DNA from 2 places in the Stenotrophomonas sp. 115C5 genome. Region 1 is predicted to be linked to the other one. Evidence: riboswitches for the same ligand, from Rfam matches in the RefSeq annotation. Region 1 holds a riboswitch; the other holds the start of a gene.
The links. Region 1 has a riboswitch for glycine ahead of AC13FN_RS12665 (trimeric intracellular cation channel family protein). Riboswitches for the same ligand answer to the same signal wherever they lie in the genome.

Region 1 (14,277 bases):
ACCACAGCACCTTGCGGACGTTACTGGAATTGCGGCGGCCCCAGATCTTCAACATGCGGGTTTTTTCCTTGCTGGCAATGCGAGCGGCAACGATACGCCTGATCGGGTGGGGTGTGTGCGCGCCGCATGCCGGATCTGGCATCCGGGCGTTGCCGGCCAGCGGCCGGCACTACCTGTTCTTCTTCGGCAACGCGCGCACGTAGGACGACTTGCCGTCCTTCTTCAGCTCGAACAACCCGATCGCTGCCAGCAGATCACTGAGCTTGCCGTAACCGTAGTTGCGCGGATCGAACGAAGCCTGGTTGCCGATCTGGCTGCCAACCGGCCCCAGATGCGACCAGCCATCCTCGCCCTCGGCCGAGGACACCGCGCGGCGCAGCATCTTCACCAGCCGCGTGTCGCTGCGCATTTCCGCACCGCTCTTGCGCGGCCGCGCATCGTCGTTGGCTACCGGCTCGTTCGAGGCCTGTTCGCTGGAGGCCTGTTCGGTATCCGGCACGCTGGCGTGGGTCTGGCCCAGCGCTTCCAGGTAGGTGAACTTCGAGCACGCGTTGACGAATGGCTCGGGCGTCTTCTTCTCACCGAAGCCATACACCTTCACGCCGTCGGTCAGCAGGCGCATCACCATCGGAGTGAAATCGGCATCACTGGAGACGATGGCGAAACCATCCAGATTGCGCGCGTACAGCAGATCCATGGCGTCGATCACCATCGCCATGTCCGAGGCATTCTTGCCCTTGCTGTAGGCGAACTGCTGGATCGGACGGATCGCGTACTCGTGCAGCACCGCCTCCCAGCCCTTCAACCGCGGACTCTTCCAGTTGCCATAGGCGCGGCGTACGTTGGCCACACCGTAGCGGGCGACTTCGGCCAGGACCTCGTCGATCTTCGAGGCCGGCGCGTTGTCGGCGTCGATCAACAGGGCGATGCGCTTTTCCGGTTCGCTCATGGGCTCCTCACGGGCCGTTGCCTGAACCCGAGTATCGCCGATCCACGCGGGCGCTGACGTGACAGGGGGCCATCATGCGAAGATGCCAGGCGCTTCCCCCAATGCCCCCACTGGAGTGAGTCGATGAGTCGCGAGCGCGTTCCCCACCTGGTTGTTGTCGGCGGCGGTTTTGCCGGCCTCTGGGCCACCCGTGCCCTGGCCCGCGAGCGCATACGCATCACCCTGGTCGACCGCCGCAACCATCACCTGTTCCAGCCGCTGCTGTATCAGGTGGCCACTGCCGGCCTGTCCGCCCCGGATATCGCCGCACCGCTGCGCCACATCCTCGGCCACCAGCGCAATGTGGAAGTGCGGCTGGGCGAAGTGGTGACCATCGACAAGCAGGCCCGGCAGATCCGCATGGCCGATGGCAGCACGCTGGACTACGACAACCTGCTGCTGGCCACCGGCGCCACCCACGCCTACTTCGGCAACGACCAATGGGCCGATGATGCGCCCGGCCTGAAGACGCTGGACGATGCCATCGCGCTGCGCCGCAAGCTGCTGCTGGCCTTCGAGCGCGCCGAGGCAGAACCGGACCCGGCGAAGAAGGCCGCATGGTTGAGCTTCGCCGTGGTTGGCGGTGGACCTACCGGCGTCGAACTGGCCGGCACCCTGGCCGAGATCGCGCGCCATACCCTGCGCAACGAGTTCCGCCACATCGACCCGGCCAGCGCCAAGGTGCGGCTGGTCGAGGCCGGGCCGCGCGTACTGTCCTCGTTCCCGGAAGTGCTTTCGCTGAAGGCGCGCCGGCAGCTGGAAAAGCTGGGCGTGGAAGTGCTGACCGGCACCCCGGTGAGCGACATCGACAGCCAAGGCTTCAAGCTCGGCGATCAGTTCGTGCCCGCGCGCACCGTGGTATGGGCCGCCGGTGTGGCCGCTTCACCGCTGGCGCGCACGCTGGAGGTGCCGCTGGACCGCGCCGGGCGCGTGCAGGTGCAACCCGACCTCACCCTGTCTGGCCACCCGGAACTGTTCGTAGCTGGCGATCTGGCCGTATTGAACCAGGCCAACGGCAAGCCGGTGCCTGGCGTGGCGCCCGCGGCCAAGCAGATGGGCAAGTACGTGGCCGAGGTGATCCGCGCGCGCCTGCACGGCAAGCCCGAACCCGGCCCGTTCAAGTACGCAGACTTCGGCAACCTGGCCACGATCGGCCGCATGGCTGCGATCGTGCATCTGGGCCGGCTGCAGCTGTCCGGTGTGCTGGCGTGGTGGTTCTGGCTGGCCGCGCACGTGTTCTTCCTGATCGGCTTCCGCAACCGCATCGTGGTGCTGCTGAACTGGGCCGTGGCGTACTGGAGCTACCAGCGCAGCGCGCGCATCATCTTCGGTGATGACCAGGACGACCGGCGACCGAAGCGCTAGGAGCGCACGCATGCTCCTGTAGCGCCGAGCCATGCTCGGCTGCACTTCGCGCGGATTGCAGAAGCCGAGCATGGGCTCGGCTCTACGGCGCCTTCGGCTTCGGGTACCACAGCGCATTGACGATGACCCAGCGCTGGTCGAAGCGGCCCATGTGGAAGTAGTCGACGAACCACGGCGTTTCCAGCCGTACCGAGGCCGCGTTGCCGATCACGTCCAGCACCGTGCAGCGGCGGTCCCACTGATCCTTCGGCGTTTTCAGCGCGCCCTGCTTCGTCAGCGCGACCAGTTCTTCCTTCGACATCCGGCGCAGGCCCAGCCGTTCGTCGGGTGTATCGCCGAGTACCGCGCGCTTGGCCAGGTCCGGGTGCAGGGAGCGGGCGACGCGCTGCGGGTCGGCCTCCAGCTGGCCGTCGACGTAATCGTGGCAGGTGGCTTCGATGGCCGCGAGGGTGGCCGGATCGGCGGCGGGGCTCGTTGCTGCGGAGAGAGCGAACAGCAGGGCGGTCGTGGACATCCGGGTCTCCAGCGCTGAGGGCTGGGCGATCATGGCATGGCTGGAAGCGCCCATCCACGCATGGCGTGGATCTACTGTAGAGCCGGGCCCATGCTCGGCTTCACCATCAGGCAGCAGCAACAAAAGCCGAGCGTGGGCTCGACTCTACAGAAGCGCAGGATCCGGTGCCTGCAGCCAGGCCAGCTTGCGTTCGCGCGGCTGCTGCTTGAGCTGCCACTCAGCCCGCGAGGCGGCGGCCCGGTCCGGGTACTCGCGCACGGCCAGCACGCGCAGCGGTGGCCGCGCCCGGGTGTAGCGCGCGCCCTTGCCGGCCTGGTGGGCGGCGAAACGCGCGTCCACGTCGGTGCTGATGCCGGCGTAATAGCTGCCATCCCGGCATTCGAGCAGGTACAGGAACCAGGGGCGGAGGGACGGGGCCATGCCCGGATTATGCCGTGCTGCACTGCAGCGGATATACTGGCGGCCGAATGCAGGAGAGAGGCGCCGCGCTGGCGCCCGCCGAAGGCGCAGGCTCCCATGATCGCTCAGGCCGGTGGGCTGGAATCCCACCAACCATGCATTCGACTCGCCGAGCTGGAGAGAGGTCACCGGGCACGCCCGGGACGATCCGCCGAAGGGGCACGCGGCCTACGCCGCTGAACTCTCAGGCAAAAGGACAGCGGGAGCGGCACCGGTCATCGTCATCCCGTCATTGCGCAGGCAGTGGCGGTAGTCGCGCATGGCCGGCCCCACCGCGCCCGGAGCCTGTCCCATGCTGCTGTCCATCATCTACCTGATTGCCATTTCCGCCGAGGCCATGACTGGCGCACTGTCCGCAGGCCGCCGCCGCATGGACCTGTTCGGTGTGGTCATGATCGCCTGCGTCACCGCCCTCGGCGGCGGATCACTGCGCGACATCCTGCTCGGCCACTATCCGCTGGGCTGGGTGAAGCATCCCGAGTACCTGGGCTTCACCGTATGCGCGGCGCTGATCGCCACCTGGGTCGCACGTTGGATGCACCACTTCCGCCGCACCTTCCTGGTACTCGACGGCCTGGGCCTGATCGCCTTCACCCTGATCGGCTGCTCGATCGCGCGCGAAGCCGGCCATGCGATGCCGATCGTGCTGATCGCCGGCATGCTGACCGGCGCGTTCGGCGGCGTGCTGCGCGACATCCTCTGCAACGAGGTGCCGCTGATCTTCCAGAAGGAGCTGTACGCGATCATCGCGCTGCTGACCGGCGCGGCCTACCTGTTGCTGCTGCACTGGGGCGTGGCCGACGCCACCGCGATCCTGTGCTGCCTCGGCGGCGGCTTCGCGCTGCGCCTGCTGGCGATCCACTACCGCTGGGAAATGCCGAAATTCGTCTATCACGACGAAGTGCATTGAACGATGGCGTGTTCGCCGGGCATGGCCCGGCGCTACAGAAGAGCGGTATCCACGCATGGCGTAGATCTAGAGCACGAACTTCATGGGGCTGCCCCCCCGCGCGTATCCGCTCTGGATAGTCAGCCGACGGATACCGTTGGCGTCCGCATCCCCAATCGCCGTCGGAATCGTCGGCTTCCAGCAACACAGGATCGATCCATTCGCACAAGTAGTCGCTATCAGACCGTCTTTCGAAGCCTAGACAGTTCACTTTGCCCTCCACGTCAATGGAGTTGTGGGTGCTGCCGAGGTAGCTAGCGGTCAGGTGCCCCGCCACTTGTGTGTAGGTGCCGGTCTCGAGGAAGGTCTGAACAGTGATGTTGCCACCTACGGACAGAATCCCATCATTGAGTGAGCACGCGTACAGATGATCGCATTCCAGCTCATCACGCACGAACACCCAACCACCACAGTCGAGATTCCGGGCCCTGAGGCTCCCCAGTACGATCACGCAGAGCGTCTCGCTCAGATCGTTCAGTATCAGCGTGCCGTCTGCGATCAGATCACCATCGACAATCACGCAGTCGGTCTCGCAGTCGGATTTCCAGTCGCCACCTAGCGTTGTCGCAGGCACTACTTTGAATGAAGGCTCGTAGTCATCGGGCGCGGGCTCGGGAGATGCCGCGATCACCGCCCGGGCCTTCAGCGCAGGCCGCAGCAGCCCCTGGTCCCCTTCGCTGCTTTGGATCCTGATTCTTTCATCAAGATCCGCCAGCAGGCGCGCCTTCTCGAGGGACGGCTCAAACCAGTCTTCGATGACAGATACGGCATCTTCAGCGATTCGCCCGCCTTTCAAGCTCACGAGCGCCTTGGCAGCTTCACCGGAAATCGACCGACAAGCTGAATCCAGAAAGTTGTCATCCGGGAAAACACGCATCGGCGGGGTCCAGTCAGGCGAGGAACCCCATCTTCGGCCGAAATCGCAGGAGGACTCCATACAACTCTTCCGAAATCCTGCCGTGTGGCTCGCTGATATCCACGCATGGCGTGGATCTACGTCTCACACCACCCCGGCGATGTACCTGGCGCTGTCGCTCATGCGCAGCGCCAGGCGCATCGCCGGTGCAGATGGGCCGGTCTCCAACTCCGACCGGCCCTGATCGCGGCCGCACCCCCGCAGGCGCTGACCGCCATCCACACACGTGCCGCACTCAAGCGGCTTCGGACACCTTTACGTCGCGACGGGCACGCACGGCCGCGGCCAGTCGCTCCAGCACCGTCACGGTGGTGTCCCAGTCGATGCAGCCGTCGGTGATGCTCTGCCCGTAGACCAGCGGCTGGCCTTCCACCAGTTCCTGGCGGCCACCGATCAGATGGCTCTCGATCATCACGCCAACGATGCGCTGTTCGCCGTCTTCCAGCTGAACGGCGATGTCGTCGATTACCTTCGGCTGGTTCTCCGGATTCTTCAGGCTGTTGGCATGGCTGGCGTCGATCATCAGGCGCGCCGGCAGCTTGGCCTTGGCCAGCACCTGGCAGGCCTCGGCAACACTGCCTGCGTCGTAGTTCGGCTGCTTGCCGCCGCGCAGGATCACATGGCAATCCGGGTTGCCGGTGGTCGACACGATGGCGGTGCCGCCCTGCTTGGTGACCGACAGGAAGTGATGCGGATTGGACGCCGCACCCACCGCGTCAGCGGCGATCTTCACGTTGCCATCGGTGCCGTTCTTGAAACCGACCGGGCACGACAGGCCCGACGCCAGCTCGCGATGCACCTGGCTTTCGGTGGTGCGTGCGCCGATCGCGCCCCATGCCACCAGGTCGGCGATGTACTGCGGCGAGATCACGTCGAGGAACTCGACACCGGCCGGCAGGCCCAGCTTGTTGATGTCGCGCAGCAGGCCGCGTGCGATGCGCAGGCCCTTGTCGATCTTGAAGCTGCCATCCAGGTCCGGATCGTTGATCAGGCCCTTCCAGCCCACCGTGGTGCGCGGCTTCTCGAAGTACACGCGCATGACGATTTCCAGTTCGCCGGCCAGCGCGTCACGCAGCGGCTTCAGGCGCTGGGCGTACTCGATGGCGGCCTTCGGGTCGTGGATCGAGCACGGGCCGACCACCACTGCCAGGCGGTCGTCGCGGCCATGCAGGATCTGGTGCAGGGCCGCGCGCGAGGCGCTGACGGTGTCGGAGGCTTCATCGTCACAGGGCAGCATCGCCAGCAGCTGGGCAGGCGGTGTCAGCGGTTCGATGGTGCGGATACGCAGGTCGTCGGTGTGCGGGGGCATTGCGGGAGATCTCCGGAACGTTGGGGGTCCCCAGCGTGGCGGCATGAAAAAAGCCGCCAGGTTCGCTGGCGGCTTTCGGGAATGCGTCTGAAGCTTTCTTCAGGGTGAGCGCAGTCCTTCCTCCGCCAGTGGCTTCGGAAAGTAATACCAGTAAAAGCTGGTGGGGGCTGCGTTCATGGGATCTATTGATAGCACAGCTTTTGCGCAGTGCAAACTGTTTCATCCGCAACTGGGGACGCGGTTCAGCGAGGTGCGCGCCGGCCCGGCCTACGCGGCGGCAACCACGCAAAGTTGCTCATTTGCCATGCACTTCCACGTCCAGCAGCAGGCCTTCATGGATGTCGGCCCAGCGTTCCAGCACGCGATCCAGTTCCTGCCGGGCCTCGTCCAGCTGCTCGGGGTTGAGCAGGGAACGCGCGGTGTAGAGGTCGGAAACCAACCGCCGCAGGGCCGATTCCTGGATGGCCACCGACGGCCCCTCCAGCCCCGGCAACTGCAACGCCGGGCTGTCGCCAAGAGGGCCGAACAGCGTGACCTGGAGCGTGCTCTGCATGATCGACTTCCCTGCGGATGGACATGGGCAATGTCCTGTTTACCGCGTCCGGGTGACAGGCGCATGTGCCACCCATGCCGAGGGCCGGGATCTGCCGGCGTCTGCCGCCCCGCTACAAGGCGGCCAGGTCGGCCAGGTGCTGGGCCATGCTGTCCATCGCGCCTACCGCATGGGTGGTGGTGAAGTACTCATGCCAGCCGGTAGCGGCAATGCCAGCCACCAGCGCATCGACCTCCTCGCGGCTCGCGCAGCGCCAGACCGCATAGAACTGTTCATCGCTGCTGTGCGGTACGCCCCTGGCAATGCGGCCCATCGCCAGCGGCGTGATGCGGGCTGGATCGAACTGCTGCATGCCGGCGCCAATACGGGCGAAGAAGGCATTCCGCTGCTCGGGCGGCAGTGTGGTCCAGGCCGGCGTAGCGGTATAGAGCTCGATGAAGGTGTGCGACATGGTGGTTCTTCCTTGAGGTGGACGGGGTTGCGGGGTTGTCGGCCAGCATCCGGCACTACCGGAGCGAGCGCAGTGCGCGTTTGCGGATGTAGGCGTTGGCGTCGCTGTGGCGCTCGTGCTGCCAACGCGTGCACAGCTCGCGCAGCCACTGCGGCTGAGTCTTGCCGGCATCATTGAGCCAGTTGCCGACCGAATCCTGCACGTAGCGTTCCGGGTCGTCAGCCAGTGCTTCCAGCATCGGCAATGCATGTTCAGGGTGCTGCTTGAACAGCGCGATATGCGCGGCCCAGACACCGCGCGGACGCAGTGCTTCGCAGGCGAAGCGGCGCAGGTACGGCGATATTTCCTGTGTCCACGGTTGCAGGTACTCAAGCGCCTGCATTGGCACGGCAACGATGTCCGTGCGTAGCGCCAGCCACGCCCATTCGCGCACACCGAAGTGTGGATCATCGGCCAGCGTGCGCATGTGCTGCAGCTTCTCTGCCAACGTTGCACGGGCATCGCTGCCGATCAGGTAGCAGGCCCAGCCGCGCACGGTATCGGAGCTGTGATGCTGCCAGGGCGCAGGCGCGCCCTGCCCCGCCTCACGCAGCAGCTGCGCAGCCAAGGCCATGCGCAGCGTGATGCCCTTGGCTGAGGCATCCTGCATGCGCTGCAGCGCTTCCGGTGCAAGCGTAGGTGCCACCGCCTGCAGCAGCGCAGCGAAATCCACCGCCAGGCATTCAGCCAGATGGCTGGCGGCGACGCTGCCAGTGTTGAGCGCATTCAATCGCTCAGCTGTCAGGGTCCCGCTCATGCCCCACGACCTGTATCGGTGTGCCGCCAGACCTTGTGCAGCAGCTGCGACAACTGCTGCTGTTCTTCCGCGTCCAACCCGCTGAACAAGCCCCCTATCCATTGCGTGTGCTGGTTGAACAGCGTCTCGGCCAGGCACTTCCCCTGTGTGGTCAGCACGATCTGCAGGCGCCTGCCGTCTTCGGCGTCACTGCGCCGCTGCAGCAGCCCTTCGCGCTGCAGGCCATCGATCAGGCCACTGATCGTGGCGCGGGTGACACCTGCGCGCTCGGCCAGTTCATGCGGTGGCAGTGTGCCACCCGCGCCGTGCAGCAGGAAAAGCACGATGAAACGCCCTTCACTGAGTCCTTGCAGCGCCAGGCGCGTGGCGCAGTCGCGGTCGATGGACGATGACAGCGACAGCACCTGGAAACACAGGCGCAGCTGCGCGACGCCGGTATGGCCGCGTCGTTGCGCTTCATCCAGAAGGGCACTGTGCTTGGCTTCCAGCATGGCTCGCTCCAACATTATTAGGCACCTAATCATATTGCAAAACAAGGCGCCAACGCCAATATCAAGGCGATATCAGGGAATCGGCCCCAGCAGCAGGCGTGCGATCAGTCCGCCGCCGTCACGCTGCAGCAGCAGAAGCTCGCCCCCATGCCGTCGTGCGACGTTGGCCGCCACCGCCAGGCCCAGGCCGGTGCCTCCCGTGGCGCGGCTGCGCGAGCTCTCGCTGCGTTGGAAGGGTTGCAGCAGGCGTGCGCGGTCGTCCTCGGCAATGCCGGGGCCGCGGTCCATCACATCCAGCTGCATGCGACTGCCTTCCATGGCGGTGTGCAGATCTACGGCACCGGCGTAGCGGTCTGCGTTGTCGATGAGGTTGTCGATCGCCCGCCGCAGCAGGAGCGCGTCGCCCTGCCACGGCAAGGTGTCCGGTCCCTCGATGGAGATCTCGACACCGCGCAGCAGGGCACTCTGCACGCATTCCTCCAGCAACGCGGCAAGGTCCAGCGGCCGCAACTGCAGTGGTTGCAATTCGCCGCGTGCGTAGTCGAGCACCTGCTCGATCATCGTGTCCATGCGCTCGATGTCGGCCACCATCCGCGCCGCCTGTGGCGGCGGTGCAAACTCCGCGCGCAGACGCAGGCCGGTCAACGGCGTGCGCAGGTCGTGCGCTACCGCGGCCAGCATGCGCGTCATGTCCTGGGCCTGTGCGCGCAGGCGCTCGCGCCCGGTGCTGATCGCTGCAGCCAATATCTGTACTTCGCGTGGGCCCTCGTCCGGCAGCGGCGTGCCGTCCTGCAGTTCGACCCGTGCACTGGCCTCGGCCAGCCGCCGCAGCGGCCGTCCCAGGCGGACCGATGCCCAGGCGGCAAAGGGTGCCAACAACACGGTCCCCGCTACCAGCGCCAGCACGACCTGCCGGCGCCACGCGGCCAGATCACTGTGGTCGCTGCCGACCACCTGCCATCGGCCATCAGCTTGGCGCACCGCCAGTTCAAAGGGTGACCACTGCATCTTGGTCAGCACTGACACCTGCGCCTGCAACGCGTCCGTCCGTGCATTTCCATCGAGTTCCATGCCGCCTTCGATGACCTTCACATCAGGCGCCTTGCCACGGCCACTCCAGACCAACCGCACGTGTTCCAGCGGCAGGTCCATCTGCGACGCAACCAGGTGGGTGAGCCCGCCATTGCTGCTGCCCTGCGGCGGCGACGCACGGGTTTCGAGATGCAGCCCCAGAGGCATGGCGGGCCGTTCGCCACGAACGACCTGCATGGCCTGGTCCAGCCGCATGGGGGGCGGTGCGGGTCGTGGCATCCAGCCGACCACCGCTACGCTGACCAGCGTGGCCAGCAGCAGGCTGGCCAGGGCCACCATCGCGATCCAGCGTGCAGTGGACCAACGAGCCCTCACAGCACATGCACCTCGGCGCCGAAGCGATAGCCTTCGCCGCGCAGCGTCTGCACAAGCGCTTCCGCGCCGGCAGCCGCCTGGCCCAGTTTGCGGCGCAGCCGGCTGATCGCCAGATCGACGGCGCGGTCGACGCTGTCGCTGTCTTCGCCATGGGTCAACTGCAGCAGCTGCTCCCGTCCCAGCACGCGTCCAGGGCGCTCGGCCAGCGCCAGCATCAGGGCGAACTCCCCCCGGCTGAGCGCGAGTTCACGGCCATCGGGTGTGAACAGGCGGCGCTGATCGGGTAGCAATCGCCAGCCGGCAAACCGCAGCTCGCAGGCGACCTGGGCGCGCAGCTTGTCCTGCCGGCGCAGCAGGGCACGCACCCGCGCCAGCAGTTCGCGTGGATCGAAGGGCTTGGCCAGATAGTCGTCCGCTCCCATTTCCAGGCCGATCACGCGGTCCGGTGCGGCCCCCATCGCCGACAGCATCAGGATCGGGATGGCCCGCGCCTGCAGCCGGCGGCACACCGACAGGCCGTCCTCGCCGGGCATCATCCAGTCCAGGATGATGGCGTCCGGACGCTCGTTCAGCAGCAGGAGGTCCAGGCCTGCAGCGTCGGCCGCCACGCGTACCTGGAAGCCATGCAGCAGCAGGCAGTCGGCGATGGCGTCACGGATGCTGGCATCGTCATCGACAACGATGACCCGGGCAGGAGTGTTCATGCGGCCAGTATCCTGCAGGTGTGTATCAGGACGGTATCAACGCCGATATTCCCAAGATACGCGGATGCGCGCCAATAGGCCTCCACTTCTACTCCGGAGATCCAACGTGCGCCTGTCCGTTCTGCCCCTGCTTGCCGCTGCATTCCCCGCGCTGGCCGCCGCCCCACCTGTACACGTGCTGCCGATGTGGATGCAGGGCAACCATCCGGCAGTGGCCGTCTCACTGAACGGAAGCGCCGAACCGCTGCGCTTCGTGGTCGACAGCGCGGCCGGGGCCACCCTCGTCGACGGTCGGGTTGCCCGCCGCCATGGACTGGAGGATGCCAGCGCGGCCACCACGCATGCGCAGGGAGCCAGCGCCCAGAGCGCGCCGCTGCAGCGCATGCACACGACCTCATGGAAGGTCGGTGGGTGGCAGCTGCGCGTCAGCGGTGTGCAGGCCGACCTTTCCAATCTGCAGAAAGACGATGATCCCGCCGTCGACGGCCTGATCGGCAACGACCTGACCGGCCGTTGGGATACCCGCTGGGACTTTGGTCGTGGTGAGCTGGCGCTATGGAAACCCGGGCAGCTTGGCGTCGATGGTCGCCAATGCCAGGCCAATGCACTACCTGATCGTCGCGAGGGCCTTGAACACTTCGCCTTTATTACCGTGAAACTGGGTGACGCGGGAGTGGAAGCCATCGCGGTGGTCGACACCGGTGCCGCGCAGACCGTGCTCAATGCCGAAGCCGCCCGCGCACTGGGCCTGCGCATCGACGGCAGCGATGAGCGCCTGCGGGTGCGGGAGAAAGGCACGCAGGGACTGGGTGGCCAACCGCAGGCGACGTGGTTGTACACCCTCTCCGGCATGTCCGGCCCAGGTTGGCAGCACCCGGCGATGGAGGTCAGGATCAGCGAACTGTCGGTGTTCAGGTCCATCGGGCTGGAGGCTCGCCCTGCACTGATCCTTGGCGCCGACGCCATGGTCGACAGCCAGGTGGACATCAGCGCCGGCGCCGCCCGGATCTGCCTGCGCCAGCCGGCGGTGACGTGACCCCCGCATGCTATGACGTGGACTGCGGGCTGGCGTAGCATCGCGCCACGTCCCGCCAGGAGGTCCACGCATGCGCCGTGTTGCCCTGTTGTTGCTGACGCTGTTTCCGCTGGCCGTGCTGGCCGCACCGCCCCCGGTACCCGCGCCGGCCCACATCGACGCCGAAGCCCAGCGTCTAATGCTTGCCGCCCACGCGCGCGGCATGGCGCTGGCGGTGATCGATGGCGGCAAGGTGGTGCACGTGGCCGCCTACGGCGAGCGCAATGCCGCAGGCGAGCCGCTGCGCACCGATACCGTGATGTACGCCGCGTCGCTGACCAAGATGGCGTTCGGCCATCTGGTCGCACAGTTGGCGCAGGACCGGAAGATCGAGCTGGATGCCAGCATTGCTGCGGCGCTGGACAAGCCCCTGCCGGACTACCCGCCCGAGCCGAAGAAATACGCCGACTACAGCGTGCTGGCCGATGATGCGCGCTGGCGCCAGCTCACCCCTCGCCTGCTGCTCAACCACGCCAGTGGCTTTGCCAACTTCGGGTTTCTTGAACCGGACGGCCGGCTGAAGTTCCACTTCGATCCGGGCAGCCGCTACGGCTATTCCGGCGAAGGGCTGATCCTGCTGCAGTTCGTGATCGAACGCGGGCGGCTCGGCGAGGATGTAGGCGCGTTGATGCAGCAGCGGGTGTTCGACCGCTTCGGCATGACCCGCACCAGCATGATGTGGCGTGCGGATTTCGCCGCCAACCTGGCCGATGGCTGGACGGCAGAAGGTACGGCCGAACCGCACGATGAGCGCAGCCGCGTGCGTGCGGCTGGTTCAATGGATACCACCATCGCCGACATGGCCCGTTTCGCCGCTGGCTACGTGCGCGGCGATGGATTATCAGCGGCGATGCGCAGGGAGCTGGTGCGGCCGCAGCTGCAGATCACCAGCGCCAGCCAGTTCCCCACCCTGCAGCCGGAGCTGCCGAAGGCGCAGCAGCGCAAGGACCTGGCGGCTGGCCTGGGCGTGGTGACGTTTCTCGGCCCGCAGGGCGCAGGCTTCTACAAGGGCGGCCACGACGATGCGGTGGGCAATACGCTGGTATGCATGGAGCAGCACCAGCGCTGCGTGGTGATCCTGGGCAACGATGTGCGGGCAGAGGCGGCCTTCCCGGCCCTGGTGGCGTTCGTGCTGGGCGACACCGGCGTGCCGTGGCAGTGGGAGTACGGCGCGGCGAAAGCGTTTGTCAGATGATCGAAGCGTTACCGTTGCACACAGGTCCCGCAGTCGTGCAGCATGCAGACACGGACGCAATGCAGGAGACAGGATGAATCGCCCAGAGATCGATGCCATTGCCGAAGCGGTGTTGCAGCCGGATGCACGGCGTCTGCGCATCGCTGCACGCCATCGCCAGGCTGAACATCGGCAGCGACGTCAGCGGGTGGCAGCCGGCGCCAGTCTGATCGGGATGGCGGGGGGCCTGCTGCTTGCGCCGATCACGGGGCTGCCGTGGGTACAGGGGATGATTGCTGGCGGCGCGCTGTCCCTGCTGGCGGCCCACCTGTGGCTGCAGCGGCGCGAGGGCCGCGGGTAGACTTACACCTGGCAGCGGCATCCACGCGTGGCGTGGATCCATTTTGATTCCGACCGGCCACAAAAAAACCCCGCCTTCCGGCGGGGTTTTTCATTACGGGGTGAAAGCGGGGACTTAGAAGTCCATGCCGCCCATGCCACCCATGCCGCCCATGCCACCGGCGCCACCCATGGCCGGCTCGTCCTTCTTCGGAGCTTCGGCAACCATGGCTTCGGTGGTGATCATCAGGCCAGCGATCGAGGCAGCGTTCTGCAGGGCCGAGCGGGTCACCTTGGTCGGGTCCAGGATGCCGAACTGCAGCATGTCGCCGAACTCGCCGGTGGCGGCGTTGTAGCCGAAGCTGCCGGTGCCTTCCTTGACCTTGTTGATGATGACCGACGGTTCTTCACCGGCGTTGGCAACGATTTCGCGCAGCGGGGCTTCCATCGCGCGCAGGGCGATCTGGATGCCGTGGTTCTGGTCTTCGTTGGCACCCTTCAGGCCGGCCAGTGCGGTGACCGCACGGACCAGGGCAACGCCGCCGCCCGGGACCACGCCTTCTTCAACGGCTGCACGGGTCGCGTGCAGGGCGTCGTCGACGCGATCCTTCTTTTCCTTCATTTCGATTTCGGTCGAAGCGCCGACCTTGATCACGGCAACGCCGCCGGCCAGCTTGGCCACGCGTTCCTGCAGCTTCTCGCGATCGTAATCGGAGGAGGTGTCCTGGATCTGGGTCTTGATCTGGCCGACGCGTGCATCGACGGCAGCCTTGTCACCCACGCCATC
Region 2 (14,277 bases), on a different contig from region 1:
CAACGCGCAGATCGATGAACTGGCCCGCGCCGCGCGCGCCGGTGATTTCAGCATGCGTGGCGATGCCGCTGCGTTCCAGTTCCAGTTCAAGGCGATGGTCGAGCACCTCAACGGCATGATGGCCAGTTCGCAGGCCAGCATCGCCGATGTCTCCGACGTGCTGCGCGCGATCTCGCACGGCGACCTGACCGCACGCATGGATGGCGAGTACGACGGCGTATTCGCCCGCATGCGCGACGACGCCAACACCACCACCGCGCAGCTGACCGGCATCGTGCGCGGTATCCAGGTGGCCGCTGACAGCATCAACAACGCAGCGCAGGAACTGGCTGCCGGCAACAACGACCTGTCGCGCCGCACCGAGCAGCAGGCCGCCAACCTGGAAGAAGCGGCTGCGTCGATGGAGGAACTGACCTCCACCGTGCGCCAGAACGCCGAGCTGGCGCGCCAGGCCGACAGTGAAGCGCATGCGGCCGGTGCCGCCGTGCGCGAGACCGAGCAGGCGATGGCGCAGATGGCGTCGGTGATGGGTGAGATCGATCAGTCCTCGGCACGCATCTCGGAAATCTCCACGGTGATTGACGGCATCGCGTTCCAGACCAACATCCTGGCGTTGAATGCTGCAGTGGAAGCCGCGCGTGCAGGTGAACAGGGCCGTGGTTTTGCCGTGGTCGCCAGCGAAGTGCGCACGCTCGCGCAACGCGCCGGTGTCGCCGCCAAGGAGATCAAGGAGCTGATCGAAGACGCTGCCGCCAAGGTGAAGAGTGGCCTGGCGGTGACCGTTGAATCGGAGGCCGCGATCGCGCGCGTGGCCCAGGCCAGCTCGCGCACCACCCAGCTGATGAGCGACATAGCAGCGGCCAGCAAGGAACAGGCCGCCGGCATCGAGCAGGTCAACCAGGTGGTGGTGCAGATGGACCAGGTGACCCAGCAGAACGCCGCGCTTGTGGAAGAAGCCACTGCCGCGAGCCGCGCGCTGGAAGAACAGGCGCATGCGCTGACCACGTCGGCGGCGGTATTCAAGGTGGAAGGCGCGGCGGTCTCTGCTGTGCCCCGTCGCGCAGCCTGAGCGGGCAGTGCAGCGACAGGAATACGGCCGCCTTGAGCGGCCGTATTTCGCTGGAAGGAGCCCGTCTACTGCTGAAGGCCGTGCTGACGCAGCCGAAGTTGCCGCATGGATGAGGACGCCCCCCCCCCTGACCGACGCTTCAGGCGCGCGCACGCGTACGCGCAGCTTTCTTCGCCGCCGCCTTGCGCACGGTCTTCTTCGCGGCCCGCGTCTTGGCTGCCTTCTTTGCGGCGGCGCTCCGCGAGGCGGCCGTACCCGTCTTCCTGGCCGCAGCCTTCTTCGCCGTCTTCTTTGTGGCCTTCTTTGTCGCGGTCTTGCGAGCCGGTGCCTTCTTCGCCACCGCCTTCTTCGCAGGTGCCTTCTTCGCTGCCGTCGCCTTGGTCGTGGCCTTCTTTGTGGCCGACTTCCTGGCAGGCGCCTTCTTGGCAGCCTTCTTGCTGGTCGCCTTCTTCGCGCCCTTGCGGGCACTGCCGCTACGTTTGCCGCCACCGTCCTGCTTGTTCACGGTGGCCCAGGCAATGCGCTCGGCGGTGCCTTCACTCGCGCCGCGATCACGTTCGCTTTCCTCGATGTGCTCGGCCTGGCGCTTCTGTTTCTCGGTATATGCGGATTTGTCACCACGGGGCATGACGGATCTCCTGTCGTAGTAGTCAGGCCAGCAGGCGCAGCTTCGGTTCACGCGCCCATTGGCGGGTGGCGGCCGCCGCCAGGAAGGCCTTGGCGTCTTCCGCTTCGACGATGCCGGCATCGTTGCCGACCCGCGCCGCCTTCAGCAGCGTCTGGCCGCCTGCGTCGCTGGCGATGGCCTTCAGGTGCGCCCACGCCTGGCTGACGAATTCGACGGCTGCACTCTCTTTCGACAAGGCCTTCGCGGCTTCCGGGCTGAGCACCACGGCCACCGCATCGAACACAGCCGATGGCGTGCCCGCCAGTTGCCCATCCGCCGCCTGCATCGCCCCATCGCTCAGCGTGGCGCCGCCTACTTTGGGCGCGACCAGCTTCACGTCTGCACCCGCCTTCCGGGCCGCTTTGCTCAGGCTGGCCATCACGCGCGCGTCGGAGCCCTCATCAAACAGGATGCCGATGCTGCGCCCTTGCAGGGTGGGCTTGTTGCGCCCGATCACGCGCACCTCGGGAGCGGCAGGCATGTCCTGCACCGGCGTGGCGGTCGGCGCGGGGTCGGGCAGTGCAGGCAACGCGAGCCCATCAGCTACGCGCTGCGCCAGTGATTCGTCGATGTTGCGCAGGTGGCTGACGGTACGCACCCGCACCTTGAGTGTTTCCACCTTGGACAATTCGAACACGAGTGCCGATGCCAGATGCGCCTGTTCCGGCTTCTCAAGGCTACGGAAGAACATGCGTGCCTGGCTGTAGTGGTCGGCGAAACTCTCCGCGCGGGTGCGGCCCTTGCGGCCATCGTCGGCGCTGGCATGGCTGCGGAATCCGGCAGGCGTCTCGCGCGGGGTGCCCTCCTGCAGCGAACTGGGATCGTAGGCCACCCGGCCCTTGGGCACCTGCATCTGCATGTGGCCGTCGCGCTGATGATTGGCAAACGGGCACTTGGGCGCATTCACCGGGATCTGGTGGAAGTTCGGGCCGCCCAGGCGCAGCAGCTGGGTGTCCAGATAGGAGAACAGGCGCCCCTGCAGCAGCGGGTCGTTGCTGAAGTCGATGCCCGGTGGCACGTTGGCCGGGCAGAAAGCCGCCTGCTCGGTCTCGGCGAAGAAGTTGTCCGGCCAGCGGTCCAGCACCATGCGCCCGATGACCTGCAACGGCACCAGCGATTCGGGAATGATCTTGGTCGGGTCCAGATGATCGAACGGGAATGCGTCGGCCTCTTCTTCCGTAAACAGCTGCACTCCCAGTTCCCATTCGGGAAAGTCGCCGCGCTGGATGGCCTCGAACAGGTCGCGGCGATGGAAGTCATTGTCGGCCGACTGCAGTTTCAACGCTTCGTCCCAGACCGTGGACTGGATACCCAGCTTGGGCCGCCAGTGGAACTTGACGAAGGTCGACTCTCCCGCCTCGTTCAGCAGGCGGAAGCTGTGCACACCGAAGCCTTCGATCATCCGCAGCGAACGCGGTATGGCGCGGTCGCTCATCGCCCACATGATCATGTGCATCGACTCGGGCATGAGCGAGATGAAATCCCAGAAGGTGTCGTGGGCCGTGGCGGCCTGCGGAAACGCACGGTCCGGTTCCATCTTCACTGCGTGCACCAGGTCCGGGAATTTCATGGCGTCCTGGATGAAGAACACCGGAATGTTGTTGCCAACCAGATCCCAGTTGCCCTCCTTGGTATAGAACTTGACCGCGAAGCCGCGCACGTCGCGGGGGGTATCCACCGAGCCCGCGCCGCCGGCTACCGTCGAGAAACGGGTGAACACGGGCGTCTTGACGCCTACCTCGGTCAGGATGCGCGCGCGGGTATGGGCGGCCAGTGACCGGGTCAGCTCGAAGTGGCCGTGTGCTGCGCTGCCACGTGCGTGCACGATGCGCTCGGGAATGCGTTCGTGATCGAAGTGGGTGATCTTCTCGCGCAGGATGAAGTCCTCCAGCAGCGTGGGCCCTCGGGGCCCCTGCCGCAGGGAGTTCTGGTTGTCCGCCACCGGGATGCCCTGATCGGTGGTCATCACCGGATGGGTGCCCCCGGCCTGCTGGTGCAGTTCATCGCCGTCGCCCCGGCGGTGGTTTTCGGCAGGGGCGGTTGCGCGCTTGCCGGTCGGCTTGCTGGCGGCCATTGACGTTGGCTCCGGATCATCAGAAGGAACCACGACACTGGAACCAGCCCCGTTAAACCGAGGTCCGGCAGAGGTGAACGTACAGGCAAAAGCAGGCTCGGGTATGCTTGCCCCATGCGAGTCGAGCCCGCCGACATCGAAGCCCTGTTCGACGCCATCCCGGATGTGCTGTTCTTCATCAAGGACCGCCAGGGGCGTTACACCCACGTCAACCAGACCATGCTGCGGCGGCTGGGCCTGCGTGCGCGCAAGGACGTGATCGGGCGTACCGCGGCCGAGATCTACCCGACCGGGCTCAGTGCGGACTACGGCGATCAGGACGCCCGCGTGCTGTCCGGCGAGGTGATCGAGAACCTGATGGAGCTGCACCTGTTCGCCAACCGCGAACCGGGCTGGTGCCTGACCTGCAAGCGCCCACTGGTGGTCGATGGGGCCATCGAGGGCCTGATCGGCATTTCCCGCGACCTCGGCCAGAAGGACAGCCTGGGTACCCAGTACGAGCAGCTGCGGTTGGCCCTGGCCCACCTCAATGCGCACTACGCCGAGAACGTGCGCATGCAGACCCTGCTGGACATCACCGGCTTTTCGCTGTCCAAGCTGGAGCGTAGCTTCCGCAAGGTGTTCCAGATGACCCCGCAGCAGGTGCTGACCCGGCTGCGGATCCAGATGGCCATGCACCTGCTGCACGGCGACGACAGCATCGCCTGCATCGGCCAGGCCTGCGGTTTCAGCGACCAGAGCGCCTTTACCCGCAAGTTCAAGGCTGAAACCGGTTTCTCGCCGCGCGCCTACCGCGCCCGCATCGGCGGCAGTGTCAGCGAGCCCGCGCTGGCCTGAGCCGCCTGCTGCGCTGTGCCTATCCCCGCAGGCATGGGACAGGGTAAGGTGTCGCCCCTGTAGCCCGCCGCCAGCCCCGCCGATGCCCAACTCGATTCCGACCGCTTCGCCGTCCCGCCTCGGGCATTCGCTCAAGCCCCGCCAGCTGATCATGATGGGCCTGGGCAGCGCCATCGGCGCCGGCCTGTTCCTCGGCTCGGGCGTGGGTGTGCAGGCGGCCGGTCCGGCGGTTCTGGTGTCGTACCTGGTGGCCGGCGCGCTGGTGATCATCGTGATGAACGCACTGGGCGAGATGGCGGCGGCCAAACCGACCAGCGGCGCGTTCTCGGTGTACGCCGCCGATGCCATGGGCGCCACCGCCGGCGCCACGGTCGGCTGGTTGTGGTGGGTGCAGCTGGTGATCGTGATCGCTGCCGAGGCGGTGGGCGCGGCCGGGTTGCTGGCCACGGTCTGGCCTGCGGTGCCGGTACCGATGGCAGCGTTGGCCTTCATGCTGTTCTTCACCGCAATCAACCTGCTCGGGGTGAAGAACTTCGGCGAGTTCGAATTCTGGTTCGCCATCCTCAAGGTCGCGGCGATCCTGGCCTTCATCGCCATCGGCGTGGCGCTGCTGATGGGCTGGCTGCCGCAGGTGACCTCGCCGGGCCTGAGCAACTTCACCGAACACGGCGGCTTCGCACCGAAGGGCCTGGCGGGTATTGGCGCTGCACTGCTGGTGGTGGTGTTCGCCTTCGGTGGTACCGAGATCGTGGCCGTTGCGGCGGCGGAGACCGAAGACCCGGAACGCAGCATTGCCCGTGCCATCCGCACTGTGGCCTGGCGCATCCTGGTGTTCTACATCGGCTCGCTGAGCGTGATCATCGCCGTGGTGCCGTGGACCAGCGAGGCGCTGAAGTCGCCGTTCGCCGCCGTGCTGGATATCGCCCGTATTCCGGGTGCCGGCACCGCCATCACCCTGATCGCGGTGATCGCGCTGCTGTCGGCGCTCAATGCCAACCTCTACGGCGCCTCGCGCATGATGTATTCGCTGGCGCAGCGTCGTGAAGCACCGGCCGTGCTGGGTTGGACCGACCCGCGCCAGGTGCCGGTGATCGCCGTTCTCGCCAGCGTGCTGTTCGGCTTCGCCGCCACCGTGATGGAACTGCTGTTCCCGGACCGGGTGCTGCCGGTGCTGCTGAACATCGTCGGTTCCACCTGCCTGCTGGTGTGGACGCTGTCGCTGGTCTCGCAGCTGGTGCTGCGCCGCCGGGCGGATCGCCTGGGTACCCGCCTGCCATTCCGCATGGCCGGCTTCCCGTGGCTGACCTGCTGCGCGCTGGCGATCCTGGCACTGATCTTCGGCCTGCTGCTGAGCGAGTCGCACACCCGCCTGCAGTTCCTGTCGATGGTGGCGCTGACCGCCACGATCGCCGCTGGCAGCGCCATCGCGCGGCGCATGCGCGAGGCCTGATCGTCGGGCGCTGACGCGCGCCTGCGGTCGGCTGCTGTTCGCGCGGCCGCCAGCCGAGCATGGGCTCGGCTCTACAGCAGGCATACATCCGCCGTGCCATCCTGATCCCGTGGGCCGTCAGCGGCCCGTCGACCAGGAGTACCGCATGCTGCGCAGCCGTCCCTTCCTGATGTTCACCGGCCAGGCTGAGGCCGCGCTGGCCATGTACGCCGAGGCCTTCGCCGATTTCCGCCTGCTGGCAATGCAGCGCCATCCGGATGGCGCCGGTGCCGGCGTGCCTGGGCAGGTCCGCCAGGCCATCTTCCTGCTGGGCGGCACCCACTACCTGTGCTTCGACAGCCTGGACGTGCACGACTTCACCTTCAGCCCGTCGATCTCGCTGTTCGTCGAGTGCTCCGGTGCCGAGCAGTTCGAGCGCGCGGCGCGCGTGCTGGGCGAGGGTGGGCACTGGTTGATGCCGGTGGGCGACTATGACTTCAGCAACCGCTACGGCTGGGTGCAGGACCGCTTCGGCGTGTCGTGGCAGTTGAGCCTGGGGCAGATGCCGGACCCGTGATCGGATGTTTGTGGGTGTGGACCCTGGTCCACACACCCTCATGAAAACGGCCCGCTTGCGCGGGCCGTTCTCTTTACCGATGCAGCGAGGAATCAAGCCTCGACTTCATCATCCTTGTAGGCATCGACCGGGATGCAGGCGCACATCACGTTCTTGTCGCCGTACACGTTGTCCACGCGTGCCACCGGCGGCCAGTACTTCTGCAGCTTCAGGCTGGGCAGCGGGAACGCAGCCAGTTCACGCGGGTAGGCGTGGGTCCATTCGCTGGCGGTCACCGCGGTGGCGGTGTGCGGTGCGTTCTTCAGCGGGTTGTCTTCGCGGTCCAGGCGTCCGTCTTCGATCGCGGTGATCTCCTCGCGGATCTGGATCATCGCGTCGATGAAGCGATCCAGCTCGTGCAGCGATTCGCTTTCGGTCGGTTCGACCATCAGCGTGCCGGCCACCGGGAAGCTCAGGGTCGGGGCGTGGAAGCCGAAGTCGATCAGGCGCTTGGCCACGTCCTCGGCGCCGATGCCGCTGGTCTTCTCCAGCGGGCGCACGTCCAGGATGCACTCGTGTGCCACCAGGCCGTTGCGGCCGGTGTACAGGGTCTTGAAGTGCGGGGCCAGGCGCTTGGCGATGTAGTTGGCGTTGAGCTGCGCGACCTGGGTGGCCTTGCGCAGGCCTTCGGTGCCCATCATCGCGATGTACATCCAGCTGATCGGCAGGATCGAGGCGCTGCCGAAGCTGGCGGCGCTGACCATGCCGACCGGACCGTTGTCACCCAGCTTGCCCGGCAGGAACGGGGCAAGGTGCGACTTGACCGCACACGGGCCAACGCCCGGGCCGCCGCCGCCGTGCGGGATGCAGAAGGTCTTGTGCAGGTTCAGGTGCGAAACGTCCGAACCCCACTTGCCCGGCTTGGCCACGCCGACCAGGGCGTTCATGTTGGCACCGTCGGTGTACACCTGGCCGCCGTGCTTGTGGATGATCTCGCAGATCTCCACGACTTCTTCCTCGAACACGCCATGCGTGGACGGGTAGGTCATCATGATCGCGGCCAGGCGGTCGCTGTATTTCTCGGCGTTGAGGCGGATGTCCTCGACGTCGACGTTGCCGTTGGCATCGGTCTTGGTTACCACGACCTTCATGCCGCACATCTGTGCCGAGGCCGGGTTGGTGCCGTGCGCCGAATCCGGAATCAGGCAGATGTCACGGTGATCTTCGCCGCGCGAGCGGTGGTAGGCGCGGATCGCCAGCAGGCCGGCGTACTCGCCCTGCGCACCGGAGTTCGGCTGCAGGCTGACGGCGTCGTAGCCGGTGCACTCGACCAGCATCGCTTCCAGCGAATCGATCAGTTCCTTGTAGCCCAGCGCCTGCTCGGCCGGCACCAGCGGGTGGATCTGCGAGAACTCCGGCCAGGTCACCGGAATCATTTCGGCGGTGGCGTTGAGCTTCATGGTGCACGAGCCCAGCGGGATCATCGTGCGGTCCATCGCCAGGTCCTTGTCGGCCAGCGAACGCAGGTAGCGCAGCAGCTCGTGCTCGCTGTGGTGGGTGTTGAACACCGGGTGGGTCAGGAACGCGGACTGGCGCAGCAGGCCGGCCGGCAGCGCGTCGGCGGTGCTGGCATCCAGTGCGTCCACATCAACGCTGGCACCGAACAGCGCGCCGACGGCGACGATGTCGGCGCGGGTGGTGGTCTCGTCCAGGCTGATGCCCACCGAGCTGCTGTCGATCGCACGCAGGTTGTAGCCGGCAGCACGGGCCTTGGCATGGATCGCGTCGGCGTCGACACCGGTCACGTGCAGCGTGTCGAAGAAGTCGGCACCGACCTGCACACCGGCGGTACGCAGCGCGCTGGCCAGGATCGCGGCCAGGCGATGGGTGCGGCGGGCGATGCGGGTCAGGCCTTCCGGACCGTGGTAGACGGCGTACATCGAGGCCATCACTGCCAGCAGCACCTGTGCGGTACAGATGTTGGAGGTGGCCTTCTCGCGGCGGATATGCTGTTCGCGGGTCTGCAGGGTCAGGCGGTAGGCCGGGTTGCCCTGTGCGTCGATCGAGACACCGATCAGGCGGCCCGGCATCGAACGCTTGTAGGCGTCACGGCAGGCCATGAACGCCGCATGCGGGCCACCGAAACCGAACGGCACGCCGAAACGCTGGCTGTTGCCGACCACGATGTCCGCACCCCATTCGCCCGGGGCGGCCAGCAGGGTCAGGGCCAGCAGGTCGGTGGCCACGGCCACCAGGCCGCCGCGCGCGTGCACGGCATCGACCAGCGCCTTGTAGTCGCCGACCTGGCCGAAGGTATCCGGGTACTGCAGCAGCAGGCCGAAGGCTTCCGCTTCCAGCGCTTCGGCCGGGGTGCCCACGCGCAGCACGATGCCCATCGGCTCGGCGCGCGTGCGCAGCAGTTCCAGTGTCTGCGGGTGCACGGCGTCGTGCACGAAGAAGGTGTCCGACTTCGACTTGGCCGAGCGCTTGGCCAGGGTCATCGCTTCAGCAGCGGCAGTGGCTTCGTCCAGCAGCGAGGCGTTGGCGATTTCCATGCCGGTCAGGTCGGCGCACAGGGTCTGGAAGTTGATCAGCGCTTCCATGCGGCCCTGCGAGATTTCCGCCTGGTACGGAGTGTAGGCGGTGTACCAGGCGGGGTTTTCCAGAATGTTGCGCAGGATCACGTTCGGCGTGTGGGTACCGTAGTAGCCCTGGCCGATGAAGCTGCGCAGCACGGTGTTCTTGTCGGCGATCGCGCGGATCTTCGCCAGCGCCTGCACTTCGGTGATCGACTCCGGCAGTGCCAGCGGTGCCGGCGACTTGATCTTGGCCGGGACGATGGCATCGGTCATCGCATCCAGCGATGCGTGGCCGATGACGCCGAGCATCTGCGCGATCTCGGCATCGTTGGGGCCGATGTGGCGCTCGACGAACGCCGAATGGTGCTCGAGCTCACGCAGGGAAGGGGTGTTCTGGGACATGGCGAAGGATCCGTCAGGAAAGGGCACACGCACGGGCACAAGCCGCCGGTCGGCGGTCTGCGGGCGCCCCTCTGTCCTTTTGCCTGAGAGTTTAAAAGCGCGGAAACCGCAGCTTCGTGCCCCTTCGGCGCCGGATCGAACCGGTCTCTCCAGAGTTCTGTTACGGGTGGTATCGGGCCTGAGCGATTACGGGCGTTGCGCCTTCGGCAGCGGTGACCTGCTTCTCCCACCGTGTTGCCCGCCGATTATAGCCTCTTGCCGGCGCCCGACGGTGGCCCGCAGCGGCCTCACACGCCTGAATGGCCGATGGCCCGGGCGTGCGTTCTGTGCACCCGTGCATGGCGTCGCACGCATTCCCCACCTATGATGGTCGGATTCTCGTATTCATCTGGCGCCGTCCCTGCTGCAGGGGATCGGCGCCCGCCGTGCGTGTCACGCATGGCCCTGCCGGACGCTTGCCCGATGACCGCCGCTGTTGCTCCTTCCACCCGCCGCATGGCCCTGTTGCTCGCTGGTCTGGCCATGTTCGGTCCGTTCTCGATCGACACCATCTTTCCTGCGTTTCCGCAGCTGGCCCAGCGCCTGGCGGTGGACGAGGTGGCGGTGCAGCAGACCATCAGCGTCTACCTGCTGTTCTACGGCCTGATGAGCCTGGCCCACGGCCCGCTGTCCGATGCGTGGGGGCGCAAGCGGGTGATCCTCGGCGGCCTGGTGATCTTCGTCGGCGCCTCGGTGGGCTGCGCGTTGTCCACCGACCTGACCACGCTGCTGGCGTTCCGCGCGCTGCAGGGCCTGTCTGCCGGTGTCGGCATGATCGTCGGTCGCGCGGTGATCCGCGATCTGTACCACGGCCACGACGCGCAGCGGCTGATGAGCCAGGTGTCGATGCTGTTCGGCATCGCCCCGGCCATCGCGCCGATCATCGGCGGCTGGATCCTGCTCAGTGGTGCCGGCTGGCCGCTGATCTTCTGGTTCCTGGTGGTATTCGCGCTGGTGCTGCTGGCGGCCACTGCGCGCTTCCTGCCGGAAACCCATCCGGCGCAGGCACGGGTTGCACTGTCGCCACGCACGTTGATGCGCGACTACGTGCGCATCGGCTTCAACCCGCGTTTCCTGCGCCTGGCGCTGGCCGGCAGCATCGGCTTCGGCGGCATCTTCCTGTACATCTCCTCGGCGCCGGCCATCGTGATGCAGCACCTGCATCTGGGTGAAGGCGGCTTTGCCTGGCTGTTCATTCCCACCATCGGCGGCATGACCACCGGTTCGTTCCTGTCCGGGCGCATGGCCGGGCACAGCACACCGACGCGGCAGGTGGCCCTGGGCTTTACCTTGTGTGCGGTCTCTGCCGTGTTGAACATCGGCTATGTCAGCCTGGCGCCGCAGTTCGCGCTGCCGTGGGCGGTGATGCCGATCTTCCTCGGCGGCATGGGCATGGCGCTGATCTTCCCGATCCTGGCGCTGGCGGTGCTGGACATGTATCCGCTGCAGCGCGGCCTGGCCTCGTCGCTGCAGGCCTTCGTGCAGCTGATGATCAGCACCGTGGTGGCGGGCGTGGTATCGCCACTGCTGCACGACAGCCCGCTGCATCTGGCACTGGGGCAGGCGGCCTTCTTCGCGGCCGGCTTCGTGTTCTGGTACTGGGAGCACCAGCGCGAGCGCGCAGCAGAGGCAGCCGGCACGACGCTTTGAGCGTCGCGCAGGGGTAGGGCACAGCATCACGCGGCGCCCCCTTGCGACGCTGCGAGCAGGGACTAGGCTGGGGTTTCCAGCAAGCCGGTTCGTGGATGCACGACAGCCAGCCATCCCGATGTCGTCGCATGAGGTATCCCATGGCTGCGCAGCAGACCTACCGCCTGTTCGAGGTGGCGCTGAAGGAGCGCCGCGTTCTTTCTCCTTCCCTGGACCGCATGGTGTTCACCGGCGCCGACGTGGCGCGCATGAAGACCGAAGGCCCGGACCAACGCATCAAGGTGTTCTTCCCCTTGCCCGGCCAGGACGCGCCGGACGTGCCCAGCGGCGAAGACTGGTACGCCCGTTACCGCGCACTGCCCGATGACGCGCGGCCGCCGATGCGCACTTTTACCCTCCGCCAACTGCGCGCCGGCGACTGCGAGGTCGACGTCGACTTCGTGCTGCATGGCGAGACCGGACCGGCCTCGCGCTGGGCCACGCACGCACGGCCGGGCGACCGCGTGGTGCTGCTGGCCCCCGACGCTGACTGTGCGGACAGCAGCGAGGGCTGGGAATGGAAGCCGCCAGCCGGGGTGGGTCAGGTGCTGCTGGTGGCCGATGAGACGGCATTGCCGGCAGTGGCCGGCATCCTCGAGGAACTGGCCGGGCTGGCCGATCCGCCGCGCACGCTGGCCCTGCTGGAGATCGCCCAAGCGGGGGATGCGGTGCCATTGAAGGCACCGGCCACGGCCGAACTGGTGTGGTTGCCACGCGGGCAACAGGCCCATGGGCAGCAGTTGCTGCAGGCCGTGCAGGCGCGGCTGGCGGCAGCCCCGGCCGTGGCCGAGGGCGCCGAACTGGACGACATCGACGTCGATGCGCAGATCCTGTGGGAGCAAGCTGACGCCAGCGCAGACGGCGCGATGTATGCCTAGGTGGCGGGCGAGGCCGGCGCGGTGATGGCGATCCGCCGGTATCTGGTGAAGGACTGCGGCCTGGATCGCCGCGCGATCACCTTCATGGGCTACTGGCGGCAGGGGCGGGTGCTGGACTGAGCCGACGCCGTACCGGTGTGAACCAGCACGCAGGGGGCGTGGGTTATCCTTGCGCCCCCGCAATGCAAGCCCCACCGATGTCGACCTCTTCCAAATCCCGCCGCGACCAGCGCCGTCGCCAGGAACAGCAGGCTGCCAACAAGGCCGCCGCCACCGCCTCGCCCGTCGAGCCGCACGCCGAACTGCGCGACACCCAGCGCACGCTGCTGGCCGGCGTCGTCCGTCGCGATGGCGAATGGGTGCTGGGCATGGATGGCCGCATCGCCGGCCAGAGCGAAAGTGCGGCCCAGGTGCTGGCGCTGATCATGCAGGCCGGTGAACTGCACGAACGGCAGGGCACGCCGGTGCGCTTGATCTATTCGGATGCGCTGCGCGATGCGGCGCAGGCCGAAGCCAACGAGAAGGGTCAGACCTTCGAGGAATTCAAGGCCGCGCTGGCCGCACAGCTGGCGGCGAAGAAGAGCAACTGATCGTCATCGCGGTAGCGCCGGGCCATGCCCGGCGAGCGCAGCGGTGTGATGAAAAGCCGCCGGGCATGGCCCGGCGCTACCGGATCAAAAGGGGCGGATCCTCGCGGACCCGCCCCTTCTTTCATTTCGCTGCTGCCGGTGCCGCGCTGGCCTGCCAGCCGCACATCTGGCCTTCGTTCTGCTGCTTCAACCAGGCATTGACCGGGCTGAAGTACTCGATCATCGGGCCGGCATCGAGCTTGTCCGAGCCGGTCAGTTCCTTCAGCGTGGCCTGCCACGGCTGGCTGGCACCCTTGCTCAGCATCGCCCAGTACTTCTGCCCCGCTTCCTTGTTGCCGTAGAAGGTGCACTCGTGCAGCGGGCCCTTGAAGCCGGCGGCATCGCACAGGCCCTTGTAGAACTGGAACTGCAGGATGCGCGCCAGGAAGTAGCGGGTGTACGGGGTGTTGCCCGGCACGTGGTACTTGGCACCCGGGTCGAAGAATTCCTCGCCACGGGTGGTGGCCGGTGCCACGCCCTGGTACTTGGCCTTCAGGTCCCACCAGGCCTTGTTGTAGTTGTCCGCGGTGATCGAACCATCGAACACGCCCCAGCGCCAGCGGTCGATCATCAGCCCGAACGGCAGGAACGACACGCCCGACAGCGCCATGCGCATCTGGTTGTTGATGACTGCCTCGCGGCTCTCGGTCGGCGCGTCGACCAGCCCGATCGAACTGAGGTACTTCGGCGTCATCGCCAGCACGATGGTGTCGCCGATCGCTTCATGGAAGCCATCGTTGGCACCGCCCTGGAACAGCGGCGGCAGCGGGTTGTAGGCCAGGTCGTAATAGATGTGGCCCAGCTCGTGGTAGATGGTGGTGAAGTTCTCTTCGTTGGGCTTGATGCACATCTTGGTGCGCACGTCGCCTTCCATGTTCATGTCCCAGGCACTGGCGTGGCAGACCACGTCGCGGTCATCGGGCTTGATGAACTGGGTCTTGTCCCAGTACGACTGCGGCAACGACGGCATACCCAGCGACACGTAGAAGTCCTGCGCACGCTCGGTCATCTGCTTGGCGGTGCGCAGTTCGGCTTCGCGCTGCGCCTTGTACTGCGCGGCCACGTTCGCATCCTTGCCAGCCTTGGCCAGCGCCGCACTCAGGTTGGTCTGGTACTGCTTTTCCAGCGCCGCGGTGATGTCCAGGCTGCCGGCGCCCGGGTACGGTTCCAGCTGGTCCCACAGGTTGGACCAGTCCTGCTGCCACATGTTGCCCATCAGGTGCGCGGCGATCAGGCCGTTGCCCACCTCGGCCTTGTCCTTGCCATAGGTCTTGTCCAGCTTGCCGCGCGCATAGCAGTGCAGCTGCTCGTACATCGGCTTGACCTGTTCCCACAGGCGATCGGTTTCCGGGCCGATCTGCTCCGGCGGCATGTCATAGCCACTGCGCCACATCTGCCCGGCATCGGTGAAGCCCATGTCCTTGGCACC

Region 2: another riboswitch for glycine. It lies ahead of gcvP (aminomethyl-transferring glycine dehydrogenase); the one in region 1 lies ahead of AC13FN_RS12665 (trimeric intracellular cation channel family protein).

What each region holds. Positions count from the first base shown of each region.
Region 1 is NZ_JBSPUQ010000009.1:98,481-112,757, forward strand. It holds gene AC13FN_RS12640 (glutathione S-transferase family protein) at 1-55, opposite strand, end outside; gene AC13FN_RS12645 (NYN domain-containing protein) at 170-949, opposite strand; gene AC13FN_RS12650 (NAD(P)/FAD-dependent oxidoreductase) at 1,073-2,353, shown strand; gene AC13FN_RS12655 (nuclear transport factor 2 family protein) at 2,436-2,867, opposite strand; gene AC13FN_RS12660 (GIY-YIG nuclease family protein) at 3,012-3,287, opposite strand; glycine riboswitch at 3,328-3,417, shown strand; glycine riboswitch at 3,431-3,534, shown strand; gene AC13FN_RS12665 (trimeric intracellular cation channel family protein) at 3,619-4,236, shown strand; gene AC13FN_RS12670 (3-deoxy-7-phosphoheptulonate synthase) at 5,427-6,500, opposite strand; gene AC13FN_RS12675 (hypothetical protein) at 6,796-7,053, opposite strand; gene AC13FN_RS12680 (DUF6616 family protein) at 7,166-7,504, opposite strand; gene AC13FN_RS12685 (DNA alkylation repair protein) at 7,560-8,300, opposite strand; gene AC13FN_RS12690 (MarR family winged helix-turn-helix transcriptional regulator) at 8,297-8,791, opposite strand; gene AC13FN_RS12695 (sensor histidine kinase) at 8,864-10,162, opposite strand; gene AC13FN_RS12700 (response regulator transcription factor) at 10,195-10,902, opposite strand; gene AC13FN_RS12705 (aspartyl protease family protein) at 11,009-11,938, shown strand; gene AC13FN_RS12710 (serine hydrolase domain-containing protein) at 12,009-13,172, shown strand; gene AC13FN_RS12715 (hypothetical protein) at 13,246-13,512, shown strand; gene groL (chaperonin GroEL) at 13,627-14,277, opposite strand, start outside.
Region 2 is NZ_JBSPUQ010000011.1:102,376-116,652, forward strand. It holds gene AC13FN_RS14080 (methyl-accepting chemotaxis protein) at 1-1,069, shown strand, start outside; gene AC13FN_RS14085 (hypothetical protein) at 1,209-1,697, opposite strand; gene AC13FN_RS14090 (catalase) at 1,720-3,810, opposite strand; gene AC13FN_RS14095 (AraC family transcriptional regulator) at 3,925-4,647, shown strand; gene AC13FN_RS14100 (amino acid permease) at 4,730-6,097, shown strand; gene AC13FN_RS14105 (VOC family protein) at 6,243-6,653, shown strand; gene gcvP (aminomethyl-transferring glycine dehydrogenase) at 6,746-9,613, opposite strand; glycine riboswitch at 9,675-9,776, opposite strand; gene AC13FN_RS14115 (multidrug effflux MFS transporter) at 10,076-11,302, shown strand; partial or broken gene AC13FN_RS14120 (siderophore-interacting protein) at 11,443-12,339, shown strand; gene AC13FN_RS14125 (hypothetical protein) at 12,417-12,809, shown strand; gene AC13FN_RS14130 (M2 family metallopeptidase) at 12,931-14,277, opposite strand, start outside.